DNA from 4 places in the Paenarthrobacter sp. NPDC058040 genome. Region 4 is predicted to be linked to each of the others. Evidence: riboswitches for the same ligand, from Rfam matches in the RefSeq annotation. Region 4 holds a riboswitch; each other region holds the start of a gene.
The links. Region 4 has a riboswitch for S-adenosylmethionine ahead of ACFVSJ_RS16235 (hypothetical protein). Riboswitches for the same ligand answer to the same signal wherever they lie in the genome.

Region 1 (3,267 bases), on a different contig from region 4:
TGAAATTGGCACCGGTCCATGCGTTGTCCGTGGTGACGATGTTCCACGCTGCCCGGCCGCCGGAGAGGAGATCCAGGCTGGCGAGGCGGTGGGCAAGGTCCGCGGGGTCGTTGTACGTGGTGTTCTGCGTTGCCACCAAACCGATGTTGGTAGTGATGGCTGCGAGCGCGGCAAGGGCGGTCTGCGCGTCGGGGCGGCCTGCGACGTCGAAGTCGTGGATCTTGCCGAGGTGTTCACGGAGGCGGAGCCCTTCTCCGAGGAAGAAGGCGGTGAAGAGGCCACGCTCGGCCGTCTGGGCGACGCGGCGGAAGGACTCGAAGTCAGTCTGCGAGCCGCTGGCCGGGTCCTTCCAGACCGTGGTGTGGTTGACGCCTTGGAAGAAGACGCCGAACTGGATCTGCCCGTTGCCTGCGATGCGGTGATGCTTGGTCATGGTTCTGCTCTCTGGATGTGTTGCTCTGGGCGGGGCGTGCGCGTCATTCAGGCCGCTGCGTAGCGGTTGGCGGGGCGGGGAAGGCTGAACGCTTCACGAAGCGTTGATCCTGGAGCCGGTGGAACCACCAGGCCGCTCTCGTGCAGGGCGGGCAGAACTTTGTGGGCCAGCTCAGGGAGGTCGATGTCCAGGACGGCAGGCTTGAGGCGGACCCCGTCGGCGGCCGCAAACAAGGTGGTGAGGAGGTCGATGAGGCCCTGCGCGTCGCCGACGTACCGGGCGCCGCCCTGCCATTCTTGGTACGCGTCAAGCTCGGCCAAGCGGTCCTCGGCAGACTGGCCCCGGGAATCAAGGATGACGTCCAGTTCCACGAGGGTCCGCGGCGCACCGGCCGCGGCTGCTGCCTGGGCTGCTTGCGGGAGGGCTTCGGCGGTGTCCGCGGACACCAGTGCCACATCAGCTTCGACGGCGGGAAGCAGGCCGGCGGGGGCGAAGACCACCAACTGGCCCTGCAACGGACGCGGAATGATGGACGGGCCTTTCACCGAGAAACGCTCGCCCTCGAAGTCGGCGTAATGCAGCTTGTTCCGGTCGAGGTAGCGCCCGGTGGCTGCGTCGCGGATCACGGCGTCGTCTTCCCAGGAATCCCAGAGCCTGCGGCTGGCTTGGACCACGTCGGCTGCTTCGCTTGTTGCTTCATGCGCCGGCAGCGGTGTCCGGCCCACCGAACGCGCTTCCTGCTCCACGTTGGCCGCGTTCACCAACCAGCCGGCCCTGCCGTGGGAGGAGTAGTCGAGGCTTGCCAGTTGAGTGGCCACATGGAACGGCTCAGTGAAGAGCGTTCCGGCTTCCGGTACCAGTCCAAGCGAACTGGTGATGGGGGCGGCGAAGGCGGCCCGTTGGATCGCGTCGAGCCGTCCGGCGATACCGGTGCTGCCGGCGTCCACAACGCGCGTGTCCTTGAAGGTGGCCAGATGGAAGCCCGCAATGTCCGCCGCCTGGACGGTCTCACGGATCCGCTGGCCCCCCAACAGTGCCTGCGGCTCATGTAGGGCCTTTCGCCATGCAGCCGGGTGGGCTCCATCGCCGTCGAGCTCCAAGGCCACCACACGTGAACGGAATTCGGGTACAGAGTTGGAAGGCATGATTCTCTCTTTTCAGAGGCCGCCACGCGGCCGGTTGACATTCACTTGCCGCACATGCGGCCAGGTCTGTTTCCGGAGCACCCCGCCACTTAATGCCTGAGGGTTGCCGCAGCACGAGCCGGTCCTTGGCGTGCTGACTCTTGACCTGGGATTGAATCTAGGAGCAGCTCCAAGGAATGTACAAACGGTCCCGACGCGCGGAGTCAACGCGGGAAACACCGCGTCAAAGGGCTGCCAAGTTCGTCATTTTCCGGTATTCCGGGAGCCCGGTGTGACTTTCCGTTGCGCCGGATTGAGCACCATGTAGCCCAGTTGAGCCGGGTGACAACCGGGCTTTGGCACCGCCGTGGGCGTCCGTAGTGTCATGACATGCCGAAGCCATCCGTGACCCCCCTGTCAGTCCTTGACCTCAGTCCCGTCTCAGCCCACCAGAGTTCAGGCGACGCCCTGCGGAGCACCATCGCGCTGGCCGTCGCCGCCGAAGCAGCGGGCTATTCGCGCTATTGGCTGGCGGAGCACCACCTCAACGACGGCGTGGCAGGTTCGGCCCCGCACATCCTGGCGGGCCTCGTGGCATCGGCAACCCGGACCATCCGGGTGGGCACGGCGGCAACCCTGCTGGGCAACTACCGTCCGCTGCAGATTGCGGAGAGCATAGGAACCCTCGCCGCCGTGTTCCCGGACAGGCTGGACCTGGGCTTTGGCCGTTCGGGTCCGCCCAAGTCCCCCAGCGAGCCGGCCCCGGGTTTCGTGGCGCCGGATGCTGTGGACGAGCCGGGCGAACGAGTGGTGGACGGCCTGGTTGTCCCGGCACCCCGCCCGATCTTCGGCGCGGTCCTGCCCCGAAAATTCCGGCTGCAAGGCGAACTCCTGGGCCGCTTCCCCGGGGACACGGACAACTTCGAAAACGATGTCCAGGACATCATCGGCTTCTTCACGGGCGATTACCGCACCAAGCACGGCGAGGAAGTCACGGCCACGCCCGCCCTGGGCCAGGCACCCCAGTTCTGGATCCACGGCTCCACGGCAGGACCCAGTGCCAGGCTCGCAGGCAAGCTTGGCCTCCCCTTCGGCGCCAACTACCACGTGGCCCCGGCCACCGTCCTGGACTCGATCGCGGAATACCGGGCCCACTTCAAGCCCTCGGCGACGCTCCAGGAACCGCGCGTGATCGTCTCCGCCGACGTCCTGGTGGCCCCCGAGGAGTTCAGTGCCAGGCGGCTGGCCCGCGGTTACGCCCAGTGGGTGCACGGAATCCGGAGCGGCCAAGGTGCCGTGCCGTATCCATCGCCCGATGACGCCACCGAATTCACCCTGGACGCCGAAGCCGAAGCATTGGTCAAGGACCGGCTGGACACCCGCTTTGTGGGCGACCCGCAGCAGGTGAGCGAAAACCTGCGGACCCTGCAACGTGCCACCGGAGCCCAAGAACTGTTGATCACGACGATCGCCCATGACCCCGCCGACCGCGAGAACTCCTATCAGTTGCTCGCCGAGGCCTGGGGCCTCTGAAGAACCTGTCCATGACCCACACCGAAAAAAGGAGCACCATGACTACGCAAACGACCGAAACCCAGGAAGACACCCAGCTCATCACCGCGGAGGAAGCTGCCGCGTTGATCCAAGAGGGTGTCCTGCTCATTGATGTCCGCAGCGAAGGCGGCCGCGCCAGCACCGGCGCAGTACCCG
Region 2 (3,267 bases), on a different contig from region 4:
TAGGAGATCGAGTTGAGCTGGCTGTCGATGTCCCGCTGCGTGAGCTCACGCCGCTGGGCGCGCAGTTCCTCCGCCTCCGCCGTGGAACCCACCACGGTGGGCTTCAACACGAAAAGGACCTTCACGTCGTCGGGGTTCCTCCCCGCCTTCGCCGCCTCCTCCCGGATGGAGTCACGGTAGGCCTTCATGCCGTCCACGCCGCGGGCCAACGCGATCGCTACGTCCGCGTTTCCCCCGGCGAACGCCTTGCCGCGGGGCGAGGCGCCTGCCTGCACCAGCACGGGCTCCTCCGGCAACGGCGCGGTGTTGAGCGGTCCCCGGACTTTGAAGAAGTCCCCCTGATGGTTGATGGGGTGCACTTTGGTGTGGTCGGCGAACCGCCCGGCCTCGACGTCTTCGAGCACCGCGCCCGGTTCCCAGCTCCGCCACAGCCGCCTAACGACGTCGACGAACTCCTCGGCCTTCTCGTACCGCAAGTCGTGTTCGATCTGCTGGTCAAGCCCGTAATTCTGCGCGGCGAGGTCGCTGCCGGACGTGACCACGTTCCAGCCAAGCTGGCCCTCGGAGAAGTGCTGCAGCGTCGCCAGCAGGCGCGCCGCGGTGAAGGGCGGGTAGAAGGACGCGCTGACGGTCGGCACAATTCCGAGGTGTTCGGTGGCGGAAAGCAAATATGGCACCAGCGCCAGGGGATCGTGCTTGGGAGCGAAGGACGCGTGCGCCAAGGACACTTCGGCGGTACCTCCGTAGGTGTCCGGAACAGTCAGGGAGTCCTCGATGATGAACAAGTCCAGGCCGGATCGCTCGAACGCCCTCACGGCTTCCTGGTACAACGCGGGCTTCTTCCAGTCATAACCCAGCCCGTAGCCGGGAGTCCCCCAACCCTGGACTCCGAAGCCGTGGCCCACGAACCATCCAAAATGAAGCATGGGCTTGAGTGTAGAACTGCTGTGTCCGTTCACCGCGACCTGATTTCATGCGAAGTTACAGGGGGTCGTACTGCGTCAATTATGCTCCCCGGAGGTCACATTTGGGTCCCGTCTTCAGCGGCCCTGCAGGGTACCGGTTACGCAACATGACGACGGCGGCGCAGTCCCCAAATGCGGCGATGGCGCCACGGATGTTACGTTTTTCTTGAGTAATGAGCACCAGCGTTAAGCCCTGACTTGCTGGTCGGCAACCCTCTCCCGCGGCGGGGTGCCTCAGGTGACTACTCGGCGTATTCGACACTTCGAACTGCAAGCGTGACTGAGGAGCACCACGAATGCCTGAACCCACTGAAGAAAAGCTTTCCTACCGCCTGATCACGGGTCCCGACACCCGTGAATTCTGCGAGCGCATCAGCAATGCCCTGGCCGAGGGCTACGTACTGCACGGCAATCCCGCGGCCACCTTCAACGGCACCGACGTCATCGTCGCCCAGGCCGTGATCCTGCCTGCCGCCGTCGCCAGTTCCGACGCCGCAGTAGCCAGCGCCGTGGACGAGTTGGAGAATTACGAGGAAGTATTCGAGGGCCACGCATGAGCTACGCCGGTGACCTGACCCCGCAGGATGCGTGGGCAAAGCTTGAAGACGGCGCCATCCTGGTGGACGTCCGGACCGAGGGCGAATGGGCCCACATTGGCATTCCCGACACCAAGGCCACAGAGAACGATCCGTTGTTCATCCAGTGGAACCTGGCTGGTGGCATCCCGAACTCCCGCTTCATCGAGGACCTGCAGCAGCAGGCTCCCGAAGGCGACGGCGTGGAACTTGTTTTCATCTGCCGCTCGGGCCAGCGCTCCATCGCAGCCGCCATCGCCGCCACCCAGGCCGGATTCACGGCCTACAACGTCCTTGAAGGCTTCGAGGGGGAACCTGACCGTTACGGCGAACGAACCGTGAATGGCTGGAAGAACCGTGGCCTGCCCACCAACCTGGGGAACGACTAAAAGTGACTTTCAACCCTGACGCCGCCGGCTGGAGCCCAGACACCCAGGCCGTTCGCGGTGGCCTTGACCGTACCAATTTCCAGGAAACAGCCGAGCCTGTTTTCCTGAACTCAGGCTTCGTCTACGAATCAGCCGCCGCAGCCGAACGCGCCTTCACAGGCGAGGACGAACGCTTCGTCTACTCCCGTTACGGCAACCCGACCGTCGCCACGTTCCAGGAGCGCCTGCGCCTGCTTGAGGGCACCGAAGCATGCTTTGCGACGGCGTCCGGCATGTCCGCAGTGTTCACGGCCCTGGGTGCCCTGCTGGCTGCCGGCGACCGCGTGGTTGCCGCCCGCTCACTCTTTGGCTCCTGCTTCGTCATCCTCAACGAGATCCTGCCGCGCTGGGGCGTGGAGACTGTCTTCGTTGACGGACCGGACCTTGAGCAGTGGCGTGCAGCGCTCTCCGAGCCGACCACCGCCGTCTTCTTCGAATCGCCCTCCAACCCGATGCAGGAAATCGTGGACATCGCGGCCGTCAGCGAACTGGCGCATGCCGCGGGGGCGACCGTCGTCGTCGACAATGTCTTTGCCACTCCCCTGCTGCAGCGCTGTGGAGACCTGGGCGCCGACGTCATTGTGTACTCCGGGACCAAGCACATCGACGGCCAGGGACGCGTCATGGGCGGCGCGATCCTGGGCACCAAGGAATTCATCGACGGCCCGGTCAAGCAGCTCATGCGGCACACCGGTCCCTCGCTGTCCTCGTTCAACGCCTGGGTCCTCACCAAGGGACTGGAGACCATCGGGCTCCGCGTGAACCACAGCTCCGCTTCGGCGTTGAAGATCGCCGAATGGCTGGAACAGCAGCCTGCCATCAGCTGGGTCAAGTACCCGCTGCTGAGATCCCACCCGCAGTACGAGCTCGCCACCAAGCAAATGAAGGCCGGCGGCACCGTGCTGACCTTCGAACTCTCGCCGTCCGGCGGCCGTACTGCCAAGGAATCCGCGTTCGCGCTCCTCGATGGACTCAGCGTCATCGACATCTCCAACAACCTGGGCGACTCCAAGTCCCTCATCACCCACCCGGCCACCACCACTCACCGTGCCATGGGTCCGGAAGGTCGCGCGGCCATTGGGCTCTCTGATGGAGTGGTCCGTTTGTCCGTGGGCCTCGAGGACGTGGACGACCTCATCCTGGATCTGGAGAAGGCCCTCAAACAGGTCTAACCTTCATGCCATGAGCGGGAAGTATCCCTATCGCCGTGCCGGAGCGGTCATCGTCGCCGGCACGGTGGTGTGGTTCGTGGGAATCTCGCCGGTCAGCCGCGTCTACCTCACGCCCGATGCCGCAGAC
Region 3 (3,267 bases), on a different contig from region 4:
GCCCATTAAGGCCCTTGGCGTCGAGCGTCTCGTTCAAGGCATGGGCCAGCAAGTCCCGCTCGATCGAGGGAAGGCTCAAAGCCCCGTAAAGATAGGCCTGGACTTCGACAATGCCGGACATGCCACCAACGCCGAAGTACGCCATCCAGACTTGTTCCAGCGTCAGGTCCACCGCCTCGAACGCTATCCTGAAGCGTCTTCGTTGTTCGTCCTCGCCTCCACGGACCGCCATGGCTCACCCCCGGTCACGAACCGAGCCCCGGCAACGCCTCGATTACTTCCTGCGCAATTTCGTGCAGCGGCCGGCCTTCCCTGCTTGATCTGGCGATCAGATGCAGTATGGTCTCTCCCTCGCTCAAGTGAAGCCTGGCCATGATGACTCCCTTGGCTGTGCCATTGGTCTCACGCTGGCTCAGAGTCGCCTTGAGCTGATCACTGAGCATCGCCACGCGCTCGCGGGCCTGGACGTTGATCAGGAAGATCGAGGCCTGCGCGGCAAAGACCTCCAGGAGCTGTATCAGGCGGGGAGAGGAGTACTGGGGCATTTCCCAGTAAATCTTGATGGCGCCAAAGGCGAGGTCACTGGAAAGCAACGGAACGCTCACGCAGGAACGGAACCCCAGATCCGCCGCCGCCGCACACCATTCAGGCCAGCGCCCGTCGGTGCGCAGATCGTCGACCTTCACCGGCTGGCCGGAGGCCCAAGCTGTCAGGCACGGGCCCTGGCCAAGTTCGTATTGAAGCGCATCAGCCCGGGCAACCAGGCTGCTTGTCGAAGCGGTACTGCTGCGCCTGCCGTCGGCATCCATCAGCGACACCCCCGCACCGGAGGCATCGTCGACGGCCAACACGGCGGCGTGGGTGATCAGCCCCAGAGCGCTGGAGACGGTTTCCTCACTAAGGAGCATTTGGGATGCACGCGCAAAAACTCCAACCAATTCATCGGCCAATGGCATTTCAGCTCCCACGGCCAAACCCCTTTCATTGCATCACGAGCCGCCGGACAGGCACGCTCCGACGGGCGTCGGCGTTCGGGGTTGGCATCATTGACCTCACGCAGGGCACCTGGCCGCTCAGAATGCCTCTCCAGTACCAGCCTATAATAAGTATCCTTACAATTACAGATGCCGCGGCCCTGGACGATCGAGGACGAGGCAAAGGGTCCTCACGGCGAAGCAGTGAAAGGCCACGTCGATGCGGTAATCGTTACGCAATGCGCCCTTCCTTGACGCGCCATTTCTCCCCTTGACGCCGCAAGACACCGTGTTTGTTGGCCCGCCCGGGCCCGCCCTAGATTCGAGCCATAGGTCAAGAGTCAGCACGCCAAGGACCGGCTGGTGCTGTGGCAACCCTCAGGCATTGAAGTGGCGGGGTGCTCCGGAAACAGACCTGGCCGCGCCTGCGGCAAGCGAATGTCGAGCCGGCTGTCTGCGGCCCCTGAAGCACGAGGAGCTGCATGAACGCGCCCCAAACAGCTACGCAAACCAGAGTCAGCCTCTTCCAACCCATCACCCTCGGGCACCGCACGTTCGCCAACCGGCTCTGGCTTTCACCGATGTGCCAGTACTCCGCGGAAGACGGCATCCCGGGACCGTGGCACCTGGTCCACCTCGGGGCACGGGCAGCGGGCGGCTTCGGCCTGATCTTCGCCGAGGCCACGGCTGTTTCCCCGGAAGCCCGCATCTCCCTGGGCGACACCGGCCTGTGGAACGACAACCAGGAGCAGGCCTGGCAGGACATCGTCGACTTCGTCCACGAACGCGGCACCAAGATCGGCATCCAGCTTTCCCACGCAGGCCGGAAAGCGTCCCTGCGCTCCCCGTGGGATGCGGTACCGGGCCCCCTGCCTGTTGAAGACGGCGGGTGGACTCCCATCTCTGCCTCCCCCTTGGCCTTCCCCGGATCGCCCGAACCAAAGCAGGCCACCGAAGCGCAACTACGAAGCATCGTGGAAGACTTCGCGTCCAGCGCCGTCCGTGCGCGCGGTGCCGGGTTCGACGTCGTCGAAATCCAGGCCGGGCATGGTTTCCTCCTGCACACCTTCCTCTCTCCTCTCTCCAATGAACGCACGGACCACTACGGCGGCCCGCTCCAAAACCGGGCCAGGCTGCTGTTGGAGGTTGTGGACGCCGTCCGGCAGGTCCTGGGCACCACGGGCCCTTCACTCTTCGTCCGGCTTTCGGCCACGGATTGGCTGGAGAACGGCCTCACTGTCCATGACACTGCCGAAGTTTCGGGCTGGTTGCGGGAGCACGGGGTAGATCTGGTGGATGTTTCCAGCGGCGGCATCCTTCCGGCCGGGATTCCGCTCGGTCCGGGCTATCAAGTGCCGCTCGCCCAGCACATCGGCGCCAAAGCGGAGGTGCCGGTTGCCGCCGTCGGGCTCCTCACGTCGCCGCAGGAAGCCGAAGGGATTGTCGCATCGGGAACTGCCGATGCAGTTTTCGTCGGCCGGGCCGGATTGGCGGACCCGGCGTTTGGGCTGCGGGCCGCGCACGAACTCGGGCACAAGCCGGCAGAACAGCTGTGGCAAAAGCAATACGTACGCGCGATCTGGAAGTAGGGGAATTCCATGAGCAAGTTTGCACTCGGCATTGAACTGGACGGCGATGGAGCCCACCCCGCTGCCTGGCGCCAGGCCAACCACCCACCGACGGAGCTGCTAACGCCAAAGCGCTTCGCCGCCGTCGCGTCGAAGGCCGAAGCCGCCGGCTTCACGTTCGCCACCTTCCGCGACGGCACTGGGCAGGGCAGCCCCAACGTGACGGGCCGCTTGGACACCGTGGAAGTCGCAGCGTTCGTGGCTGCCATGACGGACCGGCTGGCCCTGGTTCCCGCCGTGAACACCATCCATGCGGAGCCATTCCACCTTGCCAACCAACTGGCCAGCCTGGACTGGGCATCGAGGGGCCGCTCAGGCTGGCTGGCCGAGGCGCTGGAGTCGCCGGCGATCGCCGCGAGCTATGGTTCGGAACCGGTCCAGGACCGGAACGTGGTCCAGCGCGAGGCCGCAGAGGTAGTCGCGGCCACCCGTCGTCTATGGGACACGTGGGAAGACGGCGTGTTCATCGCCGACGCCGCCAACAACCGCTTCCTGGACCTGGACAGGTTCCACTACGCGGACTTCAAAGGCGAATTCTTCTCCATCAAAGGCCCGTCCATCACACCCCGCCCGCCACAGGGCCAGCCTGTGGTGTTCGGACGTCCCGCACAGTTGGCTGCTGAGCTGCCCGACGTAGTGGTGGTCAGTGCAGCCACTGTCGCGGG
Region 4 (3,267 bases):
CCGCTGCGCCTGCCGGGCTGCGCGGATTCTGGAACCGATGGCAACAGGAACATTGCTGGGTTCAACGGGTAGAGCCTTCATTCACAAAACCTTTCAGGCCCGTCCGTGAGGCCCTGTCATTGGAGCCAATAGTAGCCGGACAGCAACGGCAAAGAGTCAGAATCCGCGGAACCATGACCAAAGCACCTTGACTGTTACTCCCATCACAACATATCCTCATAGGCAACAAGTGTTGTCTGTGAGGCACACAACACACGTCCAAACCTCCGTTCGTCAGCACAGAGACTTCGACGCCCTGCAGGAGTATCGTCGAATACCCCAACCTCCGTGCATCAGCTCCAAGGAGCCACTCATGGACTCTTCGTTCATCAACATCGCCATTGTGGTGGTGTATTTGCTTGCCATGCTGGCGTTCGGTTGGTGGGGCAAGTCCCGCACCAAGAACAACAGCGACTTCCTGGTGGCCGGCCGCCGCCTGGGACCGTTCCTCTACACCGGCACCATGGCCGCAGTCGTCCTGGGTGGCGCATCCACCGTCGGCGGCGTCGGCCTGGGCTACAAATTCGGTATCTCCGGCATGTGGCTCGTGGTGGCCATCGGTTCGGGTGTGTTGCTGCTTAGCCTCCTGTTTGCCGGAACCATCCAGAAGCTCAAGATCTACACCGTGTCCCAGATGCTGACCCTGCGCTACGGCAGCAAGGCGACCCAGACTTCCGGCATCGTCATGCTCGCCTACACGCTGATGCTCTGCGCCACCTCCACCGGTGCCTACGCAACGATTTTCGTGGTCCTCTTCGGCTGGGAGCGCTGGCTGGCAATCGCCATCGGCGGCGCAATCGTCCTCGTGTACTCGACCATCGGCGGGATGTGGTCAATCACCCTGGCTGACCAGGTGCAGTTCGTCATCAAGACGGTGGGCATCTTCTTCCTCATGCTGCCCTTCGCCATGAATGCCGCTGGTGGCCTGGATGGAATCCGCGAGCGCGTCGACGCCAGCTTCTTCCAGATCGATGGCATCGGAATCCAGACGATCATCACCTACTTCGTGGTCTACACACTCGGCCTGCTGATCGGCCAGGACATCTGGCAGCGCGTCTTCACGGCCAAAACCCCCACGGTTGCACGCTGGGGCGGTGCCACGGCCGGCGTCTACTGCATCCTCTACGGTCTGGCCGGCGCCTTGATCGGCATGGCCGCAAGCGTTGCCCTGTCCGGCATTGAGATCAAGGCCAAGGACGACGTATACGCCGAAGTTGCCACGCACTTGCTCCCGATCGGCATCGGTGGCCTGGTCCTGGCCGCAGCCGTCGCAGCCATGATGTCCACCGCATCGGGCGCCCTGATCGCTGCGGCAACGGTTGCCCGTGCAGACGTTGTGCCGTTCGTGGCCAGCTGGTTCGGCAAGACCATCAACACCGACGACACCGAGAACCCGGAGCACGACGTCAAGGCCAACCGCTACTGGGTCCTGGGACTCGGCATCGTGGCGATCATCATCGCGATCAGCACCAAGGACGTCGTGGCCGCGCTGACCATTGCCTACGACATCCTGGTGGGCGGCCTCCTGGTAGCCATCATTGGCGGCTTGGTGTGGAAGCGCGGTACGGGTGTGGCAGCAGCGGCATCCATGGCCGTGGGTTCGGTAGTGACCCTCGGCACCATGATCGTCCTGGAGATCAATGCCAAGGCTCCGTTGGACGGAATCTACGCCAACGAACCGATCTACTACGGCCTGATCGCCTCTGCTGTGGTCTACGTGCTGGTCTCGCTGTTCAGCAAGCCCACCGACCCCGCAGTGATGAAAGCCTGGACGGACCGTGTTGCGGGAACCCGGGTGGCCGACCAGGAACTCACCACTCCTGCCGCCTAGGCGGTTGCAACCCAAAGCAATTCACGACGGCGGCATCACCCTTCGCGGGTGGTGCCGCCGTTTGTTTCGTCCCCAGTCACGCGTTGCGGGGCCGGGTCTGCGTGCTAAAACCGGCGCGAAGCGCGTTGAGCGGGCCACACAACGGAACAGAGCGGGCCCGCAGCGGCAAGGGCTTAGGATAGGACCCAGCTTCAAGAGATGTGGCGCCAAGCTCCGACTGGCCACGCACCAACCCCATGTTCACGGGTGGTTCGGATGAGGAAGCGGCCCGTACCGGACCAGAGACAACCGGGCGGGCAAGAGCACTCCACCAAGGAGAAGTCCGTGCCGTACCAAGCTGAACCCGGCCTCCCGATCCCGAGCCTCACCGCAGCCGAAACTGTTCCGGTGATTCCCGCCGTCGACCTCGTCGGAGGGGCGGTGACTTTGTTTGTTGGCGGCGAAGCACTGAGCTTTCACCATCCTGAGCCAAGGATCCTCGCAGACGCGTTGGCACGGTCCGTCCGCACCGCACAGTGGTGTTCCACATCGCGGACGCTGATGGTGACTGTGGCCGCCGTCGGACGTATCGCCGGGCGCGAACGGCGATTCAGTCTGCGCTCCCTCAACGAGGCCTAAAGCTCGTCGCCGTCCCCGCGGAATTCTTCCTCGGGCCCGTCGAGCGGCACCACGCGTTCGTCGTCGTCGGCCACTTCGTCGTCCTCGGTCCAGGCCTCATCCACTTCCTGGTCCTCGTTGTAGTCGTAGGCCGGATCCGATTCGATGGTGGCCCGTTCCGGGTGGTGCGGATGTGATTCGGTGCTCATGTTTCAACCTCCGTCCCATGGGCCGCGCCAAGCGGTCCACTGACCGAAATGCGGGAAATGCCCCGCCCCTGTCTATCCATCTGAGCACCGCCTTTGGGAGGGGTCAAGGCAGGGTTCCGCAGCGCCGGAGCTCCGGTGCCAAAAGGGCCGGAATTAAGGCATGCCGAACATTCCTGTTGAGGAATACCAGCCGAAAATCCGCGGAAATAAGCGGTACAGTGGGCGGTGCAAAGGGGCCGTAACCGTCCCACCGAGCACAGGAGAAGCAGTGCAACAGCACCAGGAATCCCATGGTCCGTCGAGCCCCGCTCCGGATTCCCGCCCCGAAGAAGAAATCCCTCGAACGCCCACGCAGTCGGACATCCGCCGCTGGCGTCAGTACCTGGCGGACGAACGGGCCGAGGCTGCCGTCTACCGCGAACTCGCGCAACGCCGGGACGGCGAGGAACGCCAGATCCTCCTTGCCCTGGCCGAAGCTGAGGGCCGGCACGAAGCCCACTGGCTCAAGCTCCTCGGGGAACACGCAGGGATGCCCAAGGCAGCCTCCGCACGCAGCCGGCTCCTTGGTTTCCTGGCACGGCATTTCGGTTC

Region 1: another riboswitch for S-adenosylmethionine. It lies ahead of ACFVSJ_RS21755 (LLM class flavin-dependent oxidoreductase); the one in region 4 lies ahead of ACFVSJ_RS16235 (hypothetical protein).
Region 2: another riboswitch for S-adenosylmethionine. It lies ahead of ACFVSJ_RS17510 (DUF1737 domain-containing protein); the one in region 4 lies ahead of ACFVSJ_RS16235 (hypothetical protein).
Region 3: another riboswitch for S-adenosylmethionine. It lies ahead of ACFVSJ_RS17900 (NADH:flavin oxidoreductase/NADH oxidase); the one in region 4 lies ahead of ACFVSJ_RS16235 (hypothetical protein).

Annotation. Positions count from the first base shown of each region.
Region 1 covers NZ_JBHVRN010000018.1:78,889-82,155, reverse strand. The annotation lists gene ACFVSJ_RS21760 (NtaA/DmoA family FMN-dependent monooxygenase) at 1-433, opposite strand, end outside; gene ACFVSJ_RS21755 (LLM class flavin-dependent oxidoreductase) at 481-1,578, opposite strand; SAM riboswitch class IV at 1,615-1,724, opposite strand; gene ACFVSJ_RS21750 (LLM class flavin-dependent oxidoreductase) at 1,948-3,090, shown strand; gene ACFVSJ_RS21745 (rhodanese-like domain-containing protein) at 3,129-3,267, shown strand, end outside.
Region 2 covers NZ_JBHVRN010000012.1:105,332-108,598, reverse strand. The annotation lists gene ACFVSJ_RS17515 (NtaA/DmoA family FMN-dependent monooxygenase) at 1-959, opposite strand, end outside; SAM riboswitch class IV at 1,135-1,248, shown strand; gene ACFVSJ_RS17510 (DUF1737 domain-containing protein) at 1,262-1,522, shown strand; gene ACFVSJ_RS17505 (rhodanese-like domain-containing protein) at 1,519-1,929, shown strand; gene ACFVSJ_RS17500 (O-succinylhomoserine sulfhydrylase) at 1,932-3,140, shown strand; gene ACFVSJ_RS17495 (hypothetical protein) at 3,151-3,267, shown strand, end outside.
Region 3 covers NZ_JBHVRN010000013.1:14,221-17,487, reverse strand. The annotation lists gene ACFVSJ_RS17910 (hypothetical protein) at 1-232, opposite strand, end outside; gene ACFVSJ_RS17905 (GAF and ANTAR domain-containing protein) at 246-956, opposite strand; SAM riboswitch class IV at 1,307-1,417, shown strand; gene ACFVSJ_RS17900 (NADH:flavin oxidoreductase/NADH oxidase) at 1,457-2,563, shown strand; gene ACFVSJ_RS17895 (LLM class flavin-dependent oxidoreductase) at 2,573-3,267, shown strand, end outside.
Region 4 covers NZ_JBHVRN010000011.1:48,960-52,226, forward strand. The annotation lists gene ACFVSJ_RS16225 (helix-turn-helix domain-containing protein) at 1-81, opposite strand, end outside; gene ACFVSJ_RS16230 (sodium:solute symporter) at 353-1,870, shown strand; SAM riboswitch class IV at 2,060-2,179, shown strand; gene ACFVSJ_RS16235 (hypothetical protein) at 2,195-2,488, shown strand; gene ACFVSJ_RS16240 (hypothetical protein) at 2,485-2,676, opposite strand; gene ACFVSJ_RS16245 (VIT1/CCC1 transporter family protein) at 2,945-3,267, shown strand, end outside.